2 regions of the Bradyrhizobium sp. Ash2021 genome follow, and region 1 is predicted to be linked to the other one. Evidence: riboswitches for the same ligand, from Rfam matches in the RefSeq annotation. Region 1 holds a riboswitch; the other holds the start of a gene.
The links. A riboswitch is a leader RNA that binds a small molecule or an ion and turns the genes downstream of it on or off. The one in region 1 is predicted to bind cobalamin.
Positions count from the first base shown of each region.

Region 2: another riboswitch for cobalamin. It lies ahead of NL528_RS03810 (TonB-dependent receptor); the one in region 1 lies ahead of NL528_RS17935 (DUF1636 domain-containing protein).

Region 1 is NZ_CP100604.1:3,788,453-3,794,732, reverse strand. Features, by position in the region: gene cobN (cobaltochelatase subunit CobN) at 1-2,568, opposite strand, end outside; gene cobW (cobalamin biosynthesis protein CobW) at 2,575-3,609, opposite strand; gene NL528_RS17935 (DUF1636 domain-containing protein) at 3,638-4,045, opposite strand; cobalamin riboswitch at 4,291-4,487, opposite strand; gene cobU (bifunctional adenosylcobinamide kinase/adenosylcobinamide-phosphate guanylyltransferase) at 4,524-5,048, shown strand; gene cobO (cob(I)yrinic acid a,c-diamide adenosyltransferase) at 5,072-5,683, shown strand; gene NL528_RS17920 (cobyric acid synthase) at 5,683-6,280, shown strand, end outside.
Region 2 is NZ_CP100604.1:819,940-826,219, forward strand. Features, by position in the region: gene NL528_RS03790 (hypothetical protein) at 1-58, opposite strand, end outside; gene NL528_RS03795 (hypothetical protein) at 57-299, shown strand; gene NL528_RS03800 (hypothetical protein) at 383-670, opposite strand; gene NL528_RS03805 (hypothetical protein) at 667-951, opposite strand; gene NL528_RS03810 (TonB-dependent receptor) at 1,191-3,458, opposite strand; cobalamin riboswitch at 3,569-3,770, opposite strand; gene NL528_RS03815 (iron ABC transporter permease) at 3,905-4,948, shown strand; gene NL528_RS03820 (ABC transporter ATP-binding protein) at 4,945-5,718, shown strand; gene NL528_RS03825 (ABC transporter substrate-binding protein) at 5,778-6,280, shown strand, end outside.

The sequences.
Region 1 (6,280 bases):
ACCTGATATCCGCAGCGTCACATCGATGCGCGGCCGTTCGAGTTTCGCCAGCGGCAGAATTTCGACACCCGTGACACGGTTCGACGACGTGTCCCAGACCGGTCGAGCGCCCAGATAACCGAGCGCCTGCGCCAGGTCGTCGCCGCCGGTTCGCAGCGACGTGGAGGCCCAGAGGTCGATCACGAGCGAACGGGGATAGTCGCCGTGATCTTGCAAGTAGCGGCGAACCACTTCATCCGCGGCCCTTAGGCCGATCGTCGTGGCCGTCCGCGTCGGAATCGATCGCGGATCAAGCGTCGTCAAATTTCTGCCCGTGGGTAAAACATCGGCCCTGCCCCGGCTCGGAGCCCCGGCCGGGCCCGGACTCACGCGGCACCCGTCGAGCGCCGCCAGCAGCGCCCTCTCCTCGTGCGAGGCGCTGCTACGCACCGCCCCTGCAATCCGTTGACGCTGCTCACCCGTTACCGACGTGCCTGCTGCCGCAACGATCGCTTCGACCAGCGATGACTGTACATCATCCGCGGGAGCTCGCCCGAAAACGTGCAGCCGGTCGCGGATGCTGAGTTCCTTGATATCGCACAGACGGGCATCGAGCTTGATGATCGCGTCCCTTGCCGGCTCATCCCTCAAGAGATTGCATTCGGCGGCGAGACCCGACGTCCAGGCGCAGTCGATGATGGCGCCTTCGAGCAAATCGAGCCGGCGTCGATCGAGCCCCCCTGCTCCGGCATATTCCTCGACCAGCGCCTCCAGCTCGGCCGCTGCGCCGTGCAGCCCCGCTGCGCTCAGCGGCGGGGTGAGATGGCCGATGGTCACGGCACTTAGCCGGCGCTTGGCCTGCACTGCCTCGCCGGGATTGTTGACGATGAAGGGATAGATGACCGGCAACGGACCCGTCACTGCCTCGGGCCAGCACTCGGCGGAAAGGGCTAGCGCTTTGCCGGGCAACCACTCCAGCGTACCGTGGGTGCCGAGATGAATGAGTGCGTCGATCCTGGCCTGTTCGCGCAACCAGGCATAGAACGCAACATAGGCATGGCGCGGCGGAATCGACGTGTCGTGATAGCCGGCCTTGCGGTTATCAGCCAATCCGCGGTCGGGCTGAAGAAAAACCAGCAGCTTTCCGGCTTTGAGCAGGGGGAAGGAGAAGACACCGTTTTCAGCGGTGGGAGCGCCCCAGCTATTTTCGACCTCGTTCTGCAGGCGCGGCGGAAAGGCTTTCAGCCATGATGCGTAAGTGTTCACGGCAATGTCAATGCCGGCGCAGTCTCCCGAAAGCAGCCGCTCGACATCAGCCGCGCACAATCCTGCTTCGCCGACATCGTAGCCTTCCGCATGGAGCAGCTTGGCAATTTGAACGACGCTTTCGGCCGTATCGAGCCCCACGGCATAGCCGGCACGTCCCGCGCGAGCCGGATAATCGGATAGAACGAGCGCCAATCGACGCTCCGCGCGCGGGGTTCGGCCCAACTTGACCCAGCGGGCCGCCTGACGCGCGACAAACTCGATCCGGTCAGGACAAGGTCTGTGCCGAACAGACGCAAATTCGATTCGGGCATCGAACTCTTCCTCGGTCTTGAACGAAATGGCACGGCTCAACAACCGGCCATCCAGTTCGGGCAACACGACATTCATCGCGAGATCTGACGGAGACAATCCGCGGGGCGACGAGGTCCATGCCTCCTGCGAGTTGCTTGCGAGCACAACCTGCAGCACAGGAACATCGGCGGCGTCGAGAACCGTCGTGCCATCTTCGCGCAGAGCGGAGAACGCCGTCGCATTGAGGATAATCGCCGGCCGTCGAACCGCGATCAGCCGTTCGAGAACTTCTGCCGCCGCCGGATCCTTGAGGCTGGAGACCGCGACTGCGACCGGCGCGAGGTTCTCCGCTTCGAGCGCCGCCATCAAGGCGCAGATGGGAGCCGTGTCGGCCGCGAGCAGGCTCGCTTTATAGAACAGGACCAGCGCAACGGGGCGTTTGTCGACCGCGCCAAACAAATCCTTCAGGGGTACCGTGCGTCCGTCGGCGGAAAACCCGACGGCCGGTCCGACCGGCATCGGATCGGTCCAGGCGGTGTCTTGACCCAGCAGGCTGCCGACATATCCCAGGGCCTGGCGCAGATTCTCCGGCCCACCTTCGCGAAAGAAACGGTCCAGACGAGACAGCGTCTCCGTTGTCACCGTGGAGATTTCGGCCAACCGGGAATCGGGGCGAACGTCGCCGGGCAAGGCGGCAAACAGAATGCCGTTACTGCGCGCGATCGAAGCGATGATTTCCAGTCCATACCGCCAGTATTCGAAACCGCCGAGACAGCGCACGATGACCATCCGTGCATGCGCGACGACGCGCTCGACATAGAGGTCCACGGACATCGGGTGCTTCAGTTTTTTGAGGCTTGCAAGCCGCAACGCAGGGAGTACCTCGGCATCCGACTGCCAGGCGGCGGCCAGAGCGGACAGGTCGCTGTCCGCGAAGGACAGCACCACGACATCGGCTGGCGACTGTTCGAGATCGACCGCGGCTTCCGCCTCGTCCAGTTTCGCAACGTTGGTCGCCAGCAGATGCATGCGGAATCAACCCAGGATCAGGTTTCGAATCGCTGCGGCGTCGAGCCCCTTCTGGCCGATGACGACCAGACGGCTGCTTCGCTCCTCGTTCTTTTGCCATGCGCGATCGAACCGGTGCTGGATGCGGGATCCGACCCCCTGAATCAGCAGACGCATCGGCTTGTCAAGAATCTCCACAAAGCCCTTGACGCGAAGGATGTCATGCGCCGCCGCCGCCTCGGCAATTTTCTGAACCAGGGTTTGCGGGGTTTCGAAACGCCGGAGATCGATGACAAAGGACTCGAAATCGTCGTGGTCGTGCTCGGCTTCGGCATCGTGGTGGGAGAACCGGTTGGCAATATCATCTTCCGTGGCAACGCCGAGTCCCAGCAGGATAGCGGGCGACACGCGGCCGCTTTCCACCTCGACGATCTTGACCGACCTGGAAATCACCCGTCCGATCTCGCCGACCACCCGGCCCCGTTCTTCCACCGACATCAGATCGGCCTTGTTCAGGACAATGAGATCAGCGCAGAGAAGCTGATCCTCGTAGACTTCTTCGAGTGGATTGTCGTGATCGAGCGCTGTGTCCTGCGCGCGCTGCCGGCTGACGGCATCCGGATCGTCGACGAACCGTCCGGCGGCAACGGCGGCGCCGTCGACGACGGCGACCACGCCATCGACCGTCACGCGCGAGGCGATCTCCGGCCAATTGAAGGCCTGCACCAGCGGTTTGGGAAGCGCGAGGCCGGAGGTTTCGATCACGATGTGCTCCGGCGGAACCGGATGATCGAGCAGACGTTTGAGGGCGGGAACGAAATCGTCCGCCACCGTGCAACAGATGCAACCGTTGGATAACTCCACGATGCGGTCTTCCGGGCAGCTCTCGATGCCGCAGCTCTTCAAAATCTCGCCGTCGATGCCGATGTCGCCGAATTCATTGACGATCACCGCAAGGCGGCGCCCGCCGGCATTTTCAAGAACATGGCGAACGAGTGTTGTCTTGCCGGCGCCGAGGAAGCCCGTGATGATCGTGCAGGGAACTTTGGCTAGGGATGTCATCAGCAATCTTCCTTCAAATTTCTGTTCGCTAGACCGGGAGCGGCGGAACTCGCGCAATCGTGTTCTTGCGGATGTGGACCGGGCGTTCGCGCCAGACCGGCAGCCCTTCGGCATGGGCATGGTGAAGCCGCGCAAACCGAACGATGTCATCGGCATGCTGCTCGGGGTCGAGTGCGCCAAGCACGTAAGTCCATTTGCCGGGTCCCGAAACCGCCACCGTGCAACCGCGCGTGCAGTTTGACAGGCACTCGACAGGCACAATCTCGATCTCTTGCTGGCCATCCTCGATGAGCTGCGACAGGATCCCTATCAGACGCGCGCCGGGGCGCGGCTGCTGATCCTCGGTCGTCTCGCCATTGAGACGGCACGTGATGCAGACAAACAGCTTTGAGGCGCTCGGGGGCGGCAAGGCCGCGGTATCGATCAAATTGGTCATCGGCTTCCCGCGTTCAGCTCGGGAAGCCAATGGCGGCAGCGGTCACAGCGCCGATGGGGGCAATGACGGGACTCGCTGCAAGCACGCCTGGTCGATTGAGCAAAGTTGTCATCGCGGACCTCCGTCGTCATGGGCTTCGTGCGCCCTGGCTTGGTGCCGCTTCCGACGGAGCCCAGTCGCGACGAGATTCATCGTCGGCTCGTGAGCCTTCCTGTGACCATCGCGACGCCCCGCGCGATGAGCCGGATAACAGCATTCTCGACGGCAGGTCTCCTGGCTCTCGGGTCTCAGCGTCAGGCCACCTTCCCGGTTTCCCAGTGGTGTGTTGGCCTTCAGCTCACCGACTACAGTTGCGGGGGCAGCCGCGGATTTGGGGCCTGATGACCCCTTACCGCATTCCCATTCAATCCCCTTGCGGGGAACCGTCGCCCGATTGATAAGGGCAAGGATCAACCCCCGTCAATCGAATTCGCGGATCATGAGCGTTCCTCCCCTGCCTCGTCTGACCTTCGTTCTCGGCGGCGCGCGCTCGGGAAAGAGCCGATATGCCGAGGGGTTGGTGACGGGCTGCGCCCCGCCCTGGGTCTACGTCGCCACCGCTGAGGCACATGATGACGAGATGACGGCGCGGATTGCCGAGCACCGGCACCGGCGTGATCGCAGGTGGCGCACGGTCGATGCGCCGTTGGACTTGGCTGCAGCGATCCAAGCGCATGGCGGCACGGGACAGGCCGTCCTGATCGATTGTCTCACGCTCTGGCTCAGCAATGTCATGCTGGCCGGTCAGGATTCGATCGCCGAGCTGCAGCGGCTTGTCGCGGCGTTGAGCAAGGCCAGCGGCCCAATTGTCATCGTCTCCAATGAAGTCGGCTGTGGAATCGTTCCCGATAACGTGCTGGCGCGGAAATTCCGCGACGCTCAAGGCCGCGCTAATATGGAGGTTGCGGCCATCGCCGACCGCGCTGTCCTGATTGCAGCGGGATTGCCGCTCATCCTGAAATAAGTCGATGTGAGGAACGTTTTATCATGACAGCCGAAACCAACGATGAAGCGCGCCACAAGGCCAAGATGGCCAACCGCAAGGCAGCCCAGGACGCCGAGGTTGCCGGAAAGACCATCGAGAAGGGGCTGCTCATTGTCCACACCGGCAAGGGCAAGGGCAAATCGACCGCGGCCTTCGGCCTCCTGCTGCGCGCGATCGGGCGCGGTTTTCAGTGCGGCGTGGTGCAGTTCGGCAAGGGAGCCTGGCAGTCGGGCGAGCGTACCGCGATCGAGCGCTTTGGCGATCAGGTCAGGTGGCACACCATGGGCGAAGGCTTTACCTGGGAAACTCAGGATCGCGCGCGCGATGTCGCTGCCGCTGAGCGCGCATGGGCCAGGGCGACCGAGCTGATGGAAGATCCCTCCATCAAATTACTGGTCCTCGACGAGCTCAATATCTCCTTGCGTTACGAGCACATCGACCTCGGCCAGGTGCTTGCAGCGTTCGCGAACCGGCGGCCTGACCTGCACGTCGTCGTCACCGGCCGCAACGCCAAGCCTGAATTGATCGAAGCAGCCGACCTCGTGACCGAGATGGTGGCCGTGAAGCATCATTTTGCGGCCGGCGTCAAAGCACAGCCAGGCATTGAATTTTGATGCCTGCGCGCGCGATCATGCTGCAGGGTACAGGCTCGGATGTCGGCAAGTCGCTGCTGGTTGCGGGATTGGCGCGCGCGTTCGCCAATCGCGGCTTGCGGGTGAGACCGTTCAAGCCGCAGAACATGTCCAATAATGCCGCCGTTACCGCTGATGGTGGCGAGATCGGGCGCGCGCAGGCGCTGCAGGCGCGGGCTGCCCGTGTGCAACCGAGCGTGCACATGAACCCGGTGCTGCTAAAGCCGCAGAGTGAAACCGGGTCGCAGGTGGTCGTACAGGGCCGCGTCGTCGGCAACGCCAGGGGGCGCGAATATCAGGCCATGAAGCCCGGACTTCTTGGCGCCGTGCTCGAAAGCCTGCGCCACATTGCAGGCGAGGCCGACCTCGTGCTGGTCGAAGGCGCGGGTTCGGCCTCTGAAGTGAACCTGAGAGCCGCCGACATAGCCAATATGGGCTTTGCACGAGCGGCCGGCGTGCCCGTTGTGCTGGTCGGCGATATCGACCGGGGCGGCGTTATCGCCAGCCTCGTTGGTACCAAGGCCGTCATCGCCGCCGAGGACGCCGCGATGATAGCCGGCTTTATCGTCAACAAATTTC
Region 2 (6,280 bases), 3.0 Mb from region 1:
TGCCCTTTTTGCGGAGTACGCTCCAAAACGGGCCTAACACGGAGCCAGCATCCAGCATGAAGAAGCCGAAGATCGAGGCTGAAGAAGTGCAGCCACGCAAAATCATTCGCGCCGACAAGGCGCCGACCAGCGGATACTCGCTGGTCGTCGACGGCCATTTCAAGTCGCATCACGACACCGTCGAAGCTGCCGAGGAGGCGGGCATGGCCCTGAAGAACAAGTTCCAGATGCTTCAGGTGCAGGTCTATGACGCCGAGACCAAGACGCGATCGATGATCGAGTGGCCGGCACCGGCGTAGAGCTACCGAAAACACGTCCAAGAAATACGTCGAAGCACACAGCGTCGCGGTTCTAACCCGGGCAGAACCGCGCGCGCTTGCATTCAGGTACGGCGACCGCCGCTCTGCTGGCTGGCCAGCCAATCCGTCAGCGCCGGGGCTTTCTCGCCGCTGGATTTCTTCGACTTGGCGGCCGCCCTCTTCGGTGCGGCGGCCGGACGTGGCGGCTCGGCCGCTTCGCGGGCAAGCCGCAACGCCTTCAGCTTCGCCATGTTGTCGAGCACGGCCTTGCTGGCCGAGTCCCGGTCCGCTTTGCCGGACCTCGCGTCCTGGGCCGCCCTGGTTTGTTTGTCGAGCCGCGCCTGGGCGCGGTCGCGATCTTCCTTTGTCATGTCACGTCAGCCTTTTTCACGGTCTTGGCTGCAATCCTGGCTGGAGTCTTCACGGGATTTTTGGCCTTGGCCTTGGCTTTGACCTTCGGCTCGGGCGGGTTGGCGAGGTCGGCGGCTTCCTTGGCCAATCGGAGTGCGCGCAACGTCTCGGTCCGCTTTCGAATGGCGATATCAGCCGCTGCGATTTCGGCCATCGCCTTGATGCCCTCGACTTCCTGGGTGCGCTTCCGGTTCAGCCGAAGCTCTTTCATTTCGGCGGCGCTTTTCGGCTCATCGTTCATCATATACCTCTGGAATCGCGACGAATATCGCCGGGCGATGTTTCGGCGGTATTACCATGGATCGCTGCGCTGAGGGGGTTCTTTTCGCCCGCAAAAGCCGCGTTATCGCGCCGAATCGGCCATCATGGTGAAAGCCGGCCCCGGCGCCGCCGCCTTTCGGATGGTCCTGTGGCGCTGCAGCACATTTCGTCAAGCCAGGAAAAGCCGCTCCGGAGCGGGCTCCGAACCGGCTGTCGGGGTTAGAACGTGGCGCCGGCCTTCACCATGTAGGTGCGGCCCGGTAGCGGATAGGCGGCAAAACGCCCGGCCGTGAACGAACTCGCCACCGCGTAGTCGTAGTACAGCGCGTTGAGGACGTTGTTGACGCTGAGCGACCAGAAGAAGTGCTCATACTGCCCGCTCAGCTTGAGGTCGGCGGTCGCGTCGGCAGGAATGCGGGTCTGCAGGTTGGGCTGGTCGTTGTCCATGATGCGCGAACTCCAGCCGCGCAACGTCGCGTCGAAGACCAGGTAATTCTGCCAGATGTTCCAGGTCACGCCGGCATTGGCGGTGTAGCGGGACACCAGCGGGATGTCATTGCCGGCGAACGGTCCCTCGCGGAACACGGCGCGGGTGTAGGCCATGCCGCCACGCAGCAACACGCTGTCGCTGACCCGCACCGAGGCGCTGGTCTCGGAACCGTAACGCCTTGTCGGATCGAGATTGTAGTTGAAGAAGTTGATCGGGTCGAAATGGATCTCGTTCTGGAGGTTCATCAGGTAGACGCTGGATTGCATCTGGAAAATGTTGGTCTTGACCCGGAAACCGCCTTCGACGTCCTCCGACGTCTGGGTCTTCAACTGGAAGTTCTGCGGGATCGGATTGAAGAAGGCATCGAAGGCCGGCCCCGACGCAACGCGCTCGTCGACATTGGGCGTGCGGAACGCATGCGCCGCACGGCCGAACACCGAGAATACGTTGTCGAAGCGATGCTCGATGCCGAGATGCAAGGCATAGTTCGTTTCGTCGCTGTAGAGCGGAAGTGCCTGGGCGCTGAAAGCGAACGGCGACGCGAACGGATCGAAAATATCTCGTGCGTCGACATGGGTGTTCTGCACGCGACCGCCATATGAGAAATCGGTGGTCGGCAACAGGCCGATGGTCTGCTGCCAGTAACCGGCCAGCGACTTCTGGTTGATGTCGAACATGTGGATCGGCGCCATGCCCCTCAGGGCGCTCTGATCCTGATGATAGACCGCATCGTAGTAATCGATGCCGGTGAGGGCTGCGGACGGCATGTCGAAAATCGTGTTCTTGATGCTCACGCGCGGCGTGATCGACCACTGTTTCAATCGCGCGTCGACATAGTTGGAAAAGAAGCTGAGGCCCGGGTCGGGGCCGAAGAATGCGCCCTGGGTGTCCTTTTGCCGATAGCCACCGTCGACGATGAGATCGACGCCGTTCCACATGGTCTTGGTGAAGCCGGCAGTAGCGCTCTTGCCCTGCTTGTTGCCGTAGTCGAACGGGGTCGCTGTGCCCTTTCGATCGGTGACCAACTCGTTGAGGCCGATCGACGGATCCACCAGCCTTGTGCCGGGGAATCCCAGCTTTTGATCGTCACCGGTCACCGTCAGAAACGCCTTCAGGTCGGGCGTCGTGTAGTTGAGGTTGCCGATGCCGTTGCGCTGATCCAGCGCGTTGTTGTCGCGATAGCCGTCGGACTTGAAGCCGTTGCCATAGAACGAGGTCGACCATGGCCCTGAATTGGTGGCGGCCGAGACCGATGCCATGCGGCTGTTGAAGGAGCCGACCCCGGCTTCGCCGCGAATCGCGACCGGAGGGCCGCCGACGCCGGTTTTTGTCACGACATTGATGACGCCGCCGATCGCGTTGTCGCCGTAGAGCACGGCGCCGCTGTTGCCGGGGATGATTTCGATGCGTTCGATCGAATCGCGCGGGATGGTCGAAAAGTCGACCGCGCCGAGGTCGATGTCGTTCAATCGCCGTCCGTTGAGCAGCACGAGCGTGTTGGGTGTGGCGAAGGCGCCGAATCCGCGCAAGTCCACCGCTGTGCCGGCGCCGTTCACGCCGCCGTAGAAGGAGTGCAGTTGCACACCGGGCACCTGCGCGATGATTTCCTGCAGGGTTTGCGCCGGCGAATGTGAGATGTCGTCCGCGGTAATGACGTTCGACGCAGTGCCGACGATGCCGGCAAATTGCCGGCCGCCGTTTCCGTCGCCGGGTGACGCCAGCGTCGAGGAATTCGAGCCGGTGCCCGGCGGAGCAGTGTTGCCCGTCGGCGCCGTGTTGGGCGCTGCGCGGCGCGGACCGCCGCTTTCATCGTAGGTCGGCTGCGCCCGGGTTCGATTCTGGTCGACGGGTGGGCTGATCTCGATCGGCGGCAACGAATCGGCGGAGGCGGGTTGCTGTGCTTGCGCGCCGGAACTGGCCGCAAACAATAAGGGCACGAGAAAGCTGCAGGCGAGCAGAAAACGCCGCCGATTGGCGACGGTAATGGAGCAAGACATGGTTCAGACCTCGGTATGACGTCAGTGGCACGTCACAGCGAACCAAGTCTCACCGGTGCTCTCGCAAGCCTGGTGAAGCTAATGTCTGTACTCCCCGACCGACATCTTCGCGTGTGACCACGGCTGACGGCAGGTCTCCTGACTTGCGGGTCGATACCCTTCGTCGCCTTCCCAGGACCGAGATTCCCAGTGGCATGTGACGAAAGATTCACCGCTTACAGTTGCGGGGGCAGCCGCGGAATTGGGGAGATTTCCCCGCACCGCATTCCCTTTTGATCCCTGGCTCAAGGAACCGTCGGGAATTACGGTAGAAGTTTGTCGAGATCGGAGTCAATCCATCATTCGGCGCCCGCAATCGTCACTGGACGGGTGCGCCCTTTTTGCCGCATGAGCAGTCTTGCCTGGCGAACTCGTTCCGCGCAGGCGAGGCTGTTCGAGGACGATGGATGGGTGTTGAGGCCGTAATCGCTGTAAACGCGGCTGCCGCGCGCCGGCGCTTTGGCGCAACGGCGGCGCTTGTCGCGCTTGTGGCATTGCTGGTGCTGGTCTCGCTCGGCACCGGAGCGGTACGGCTGTCGCCGGTCGCCGTGGTCGAAGCGCTGTTCGGCGGCGGCAGCGACGTGGCGCAGGTGATCGTGCGCGAAATTCGCCTGCCACGCACGATTTTGGCGCTGGCGATCGGCGCCATCCTGGGATTGTCGGGCGCGGCGCTGCAGGGATTGCTGCGCAATCCCCTCGCCTCGCCCTCGCTGTTCGGCGCGCCGCAATCGGCGGCGTTCGGCGCCGTGCTGGTGATTGCGCTGGGGCTGGCCGAGGTGCGCTCCTACGCGCTGCCGGTCGTGGCCGTCATCGCCGCGTTCGGCTCGGTATTCGCGTTGCTTGCGATCGCCGGCCGCAACGCCGGGCTATTGATCCTGATCCTCGCGGGGCTCGCGATCTCGAGCCTGGCGGGCGCTGCAACCGCGCTGGTGATGAATCTCTCCAGCAATCCCTTTGTGGTGCTCGAAATCGCGTTCTGGCTGCTCGGCTCGCTGGAGGACCGCAGTTTTGAGCACGTCATGCTGGCGCTGCCCTTCATCGTCGCGGGCGCGGTCATCCTGCTCAGCCAGCGCCGCGCTTTCCGCGCCCTTACGCTCGGCGAGGAAACCGCACAAAGCCTCGGTGTCGATGTCGCCCGCCTGCGGCTGTTGGTGATTCTCGGCGTCGCCCTCGGGGTCGGCGGCGCGGTCGCGGTGTCCGGCACGATCGGCTTCATCGGCCTCGTCGCGCCGCATCTGATGCGGCCGCTGATCGGGCATGATCCGGCGCGGCTGTTGGTGCCGAGTGCATTCACTGGCGCGGCGCTGCTGCTCGCGGCCGATATCGCCGTGCGCATCATTCCATCGACAAGCGACATCAAGGTCGGCGTGCTGACCTCCATCATCGGCGTGCCATTCTTCCTCTACCTGATCATGCGCGAACGCCGCGCACTCGGCGGAGGCATCCTGTGACGCTGCTGTCAGCCGAGAATTTGAATGTGGCGCTGGCCGGCCGGTCGGTGCTCAGGGATGTTTCGCTGTCGCTGTCGTCAGGGCATCTGGTCGCACTGGTCGGGTCGAACGGCGCCGGCAAGACCACGCTGCTGCGCGCGCTGGCGGGATTGTTGCCGTCCGACGGCACCATCCGTGTCGGCGGCGATGCGCTGTCGTCGTTGCCGTTGCGCGAGCGCGCCAAACGTTTTGCCTATTTGCCGCAGGGACACATCGTGCATTGGCCGCTGCCGGCGCGCGATATCGTCGCGCTCGGCCGCTATCCGCATGGCGCCACCGATCCGGCGAGATTGTCGCCCAAAGACGCCGAGGCGGTGCTGCGGGCGATGCAGGCGGTCGATGTCATGGAATTCGCCGAACGCCGCGTCACCGAATTGTCCGGCGGCGAGCGCAGCCGCGTCGCGCTGGCGCGGGTGCTGGCGGTGGAAGCTCCCGTGATCCTGGCCGACGAGCCGACCGCGTCGCTCGATCCGCGCCACCAGATCGACGTCATGAAGGGCCTGCGTTCGGCCGCCGACAAGGGCGTGCTGGTGATCGTGGTGACGCATGATCTCGGGCTTGCGGCGCGATTTTCCGATCATGTGCTGGTGCTCGGGGAGGGCCGCCTGGTGTCGCAGGGCGCGCCGGCCACGGCGCTGTCGGCGCAGGTGATCGCTGACGTGTTCCGGATCAGCGCCTATCGCGCGGAATACCAGCGCGAAACCGTGATCGTGCCTTGGGCGGAAATCTGATGCGGCGGCGTCTTGCAGCTCTGTTGGCGATTGTAGCCTTGGCGATTGTAGCCTTGGCGATGTCTAGCGGCGCGTCGTCGGCGACCGGTCTGCCGCGCATCGTTTCGATGAATGTCTGCAGCGATCAATTGCTGCTGACGCTGGCGGACCCCGAGCAAATCCTGGGATTGGGCCGATACGCGCGCGATGGCTGGCAATCCTGGGCGGCCGACAAGGCGCGCCATTACCCGATCCTGTCGGGCGGCGCCGAAGACGTGCTGGTGCTCAAGCCCGACATTGTGCTCGCAAGCCGGTTCGACAAGCGTTCGACGCGGGAATTGTTGAAGGCGAAGGGGCTGCATGTCGCCGAATTCACCGTGCCGCGCACGCTTCCCGAGGTGAAGGACCAGATCCGCGAGATGGGCGAGGTGGTGCAGCATCCGGATCGCGCCAAAGCCGAAATCGCCCGGCTCGACGCCGCGATCGCGCGCGCCCGGGAGGCCGTCACCGGCAAGCATTACCGGGTGCTGCCGCTGTCGCGGCGCGGTTTTGTGTCCGGCCGCGACAGCCTGGTCTCTTCGCT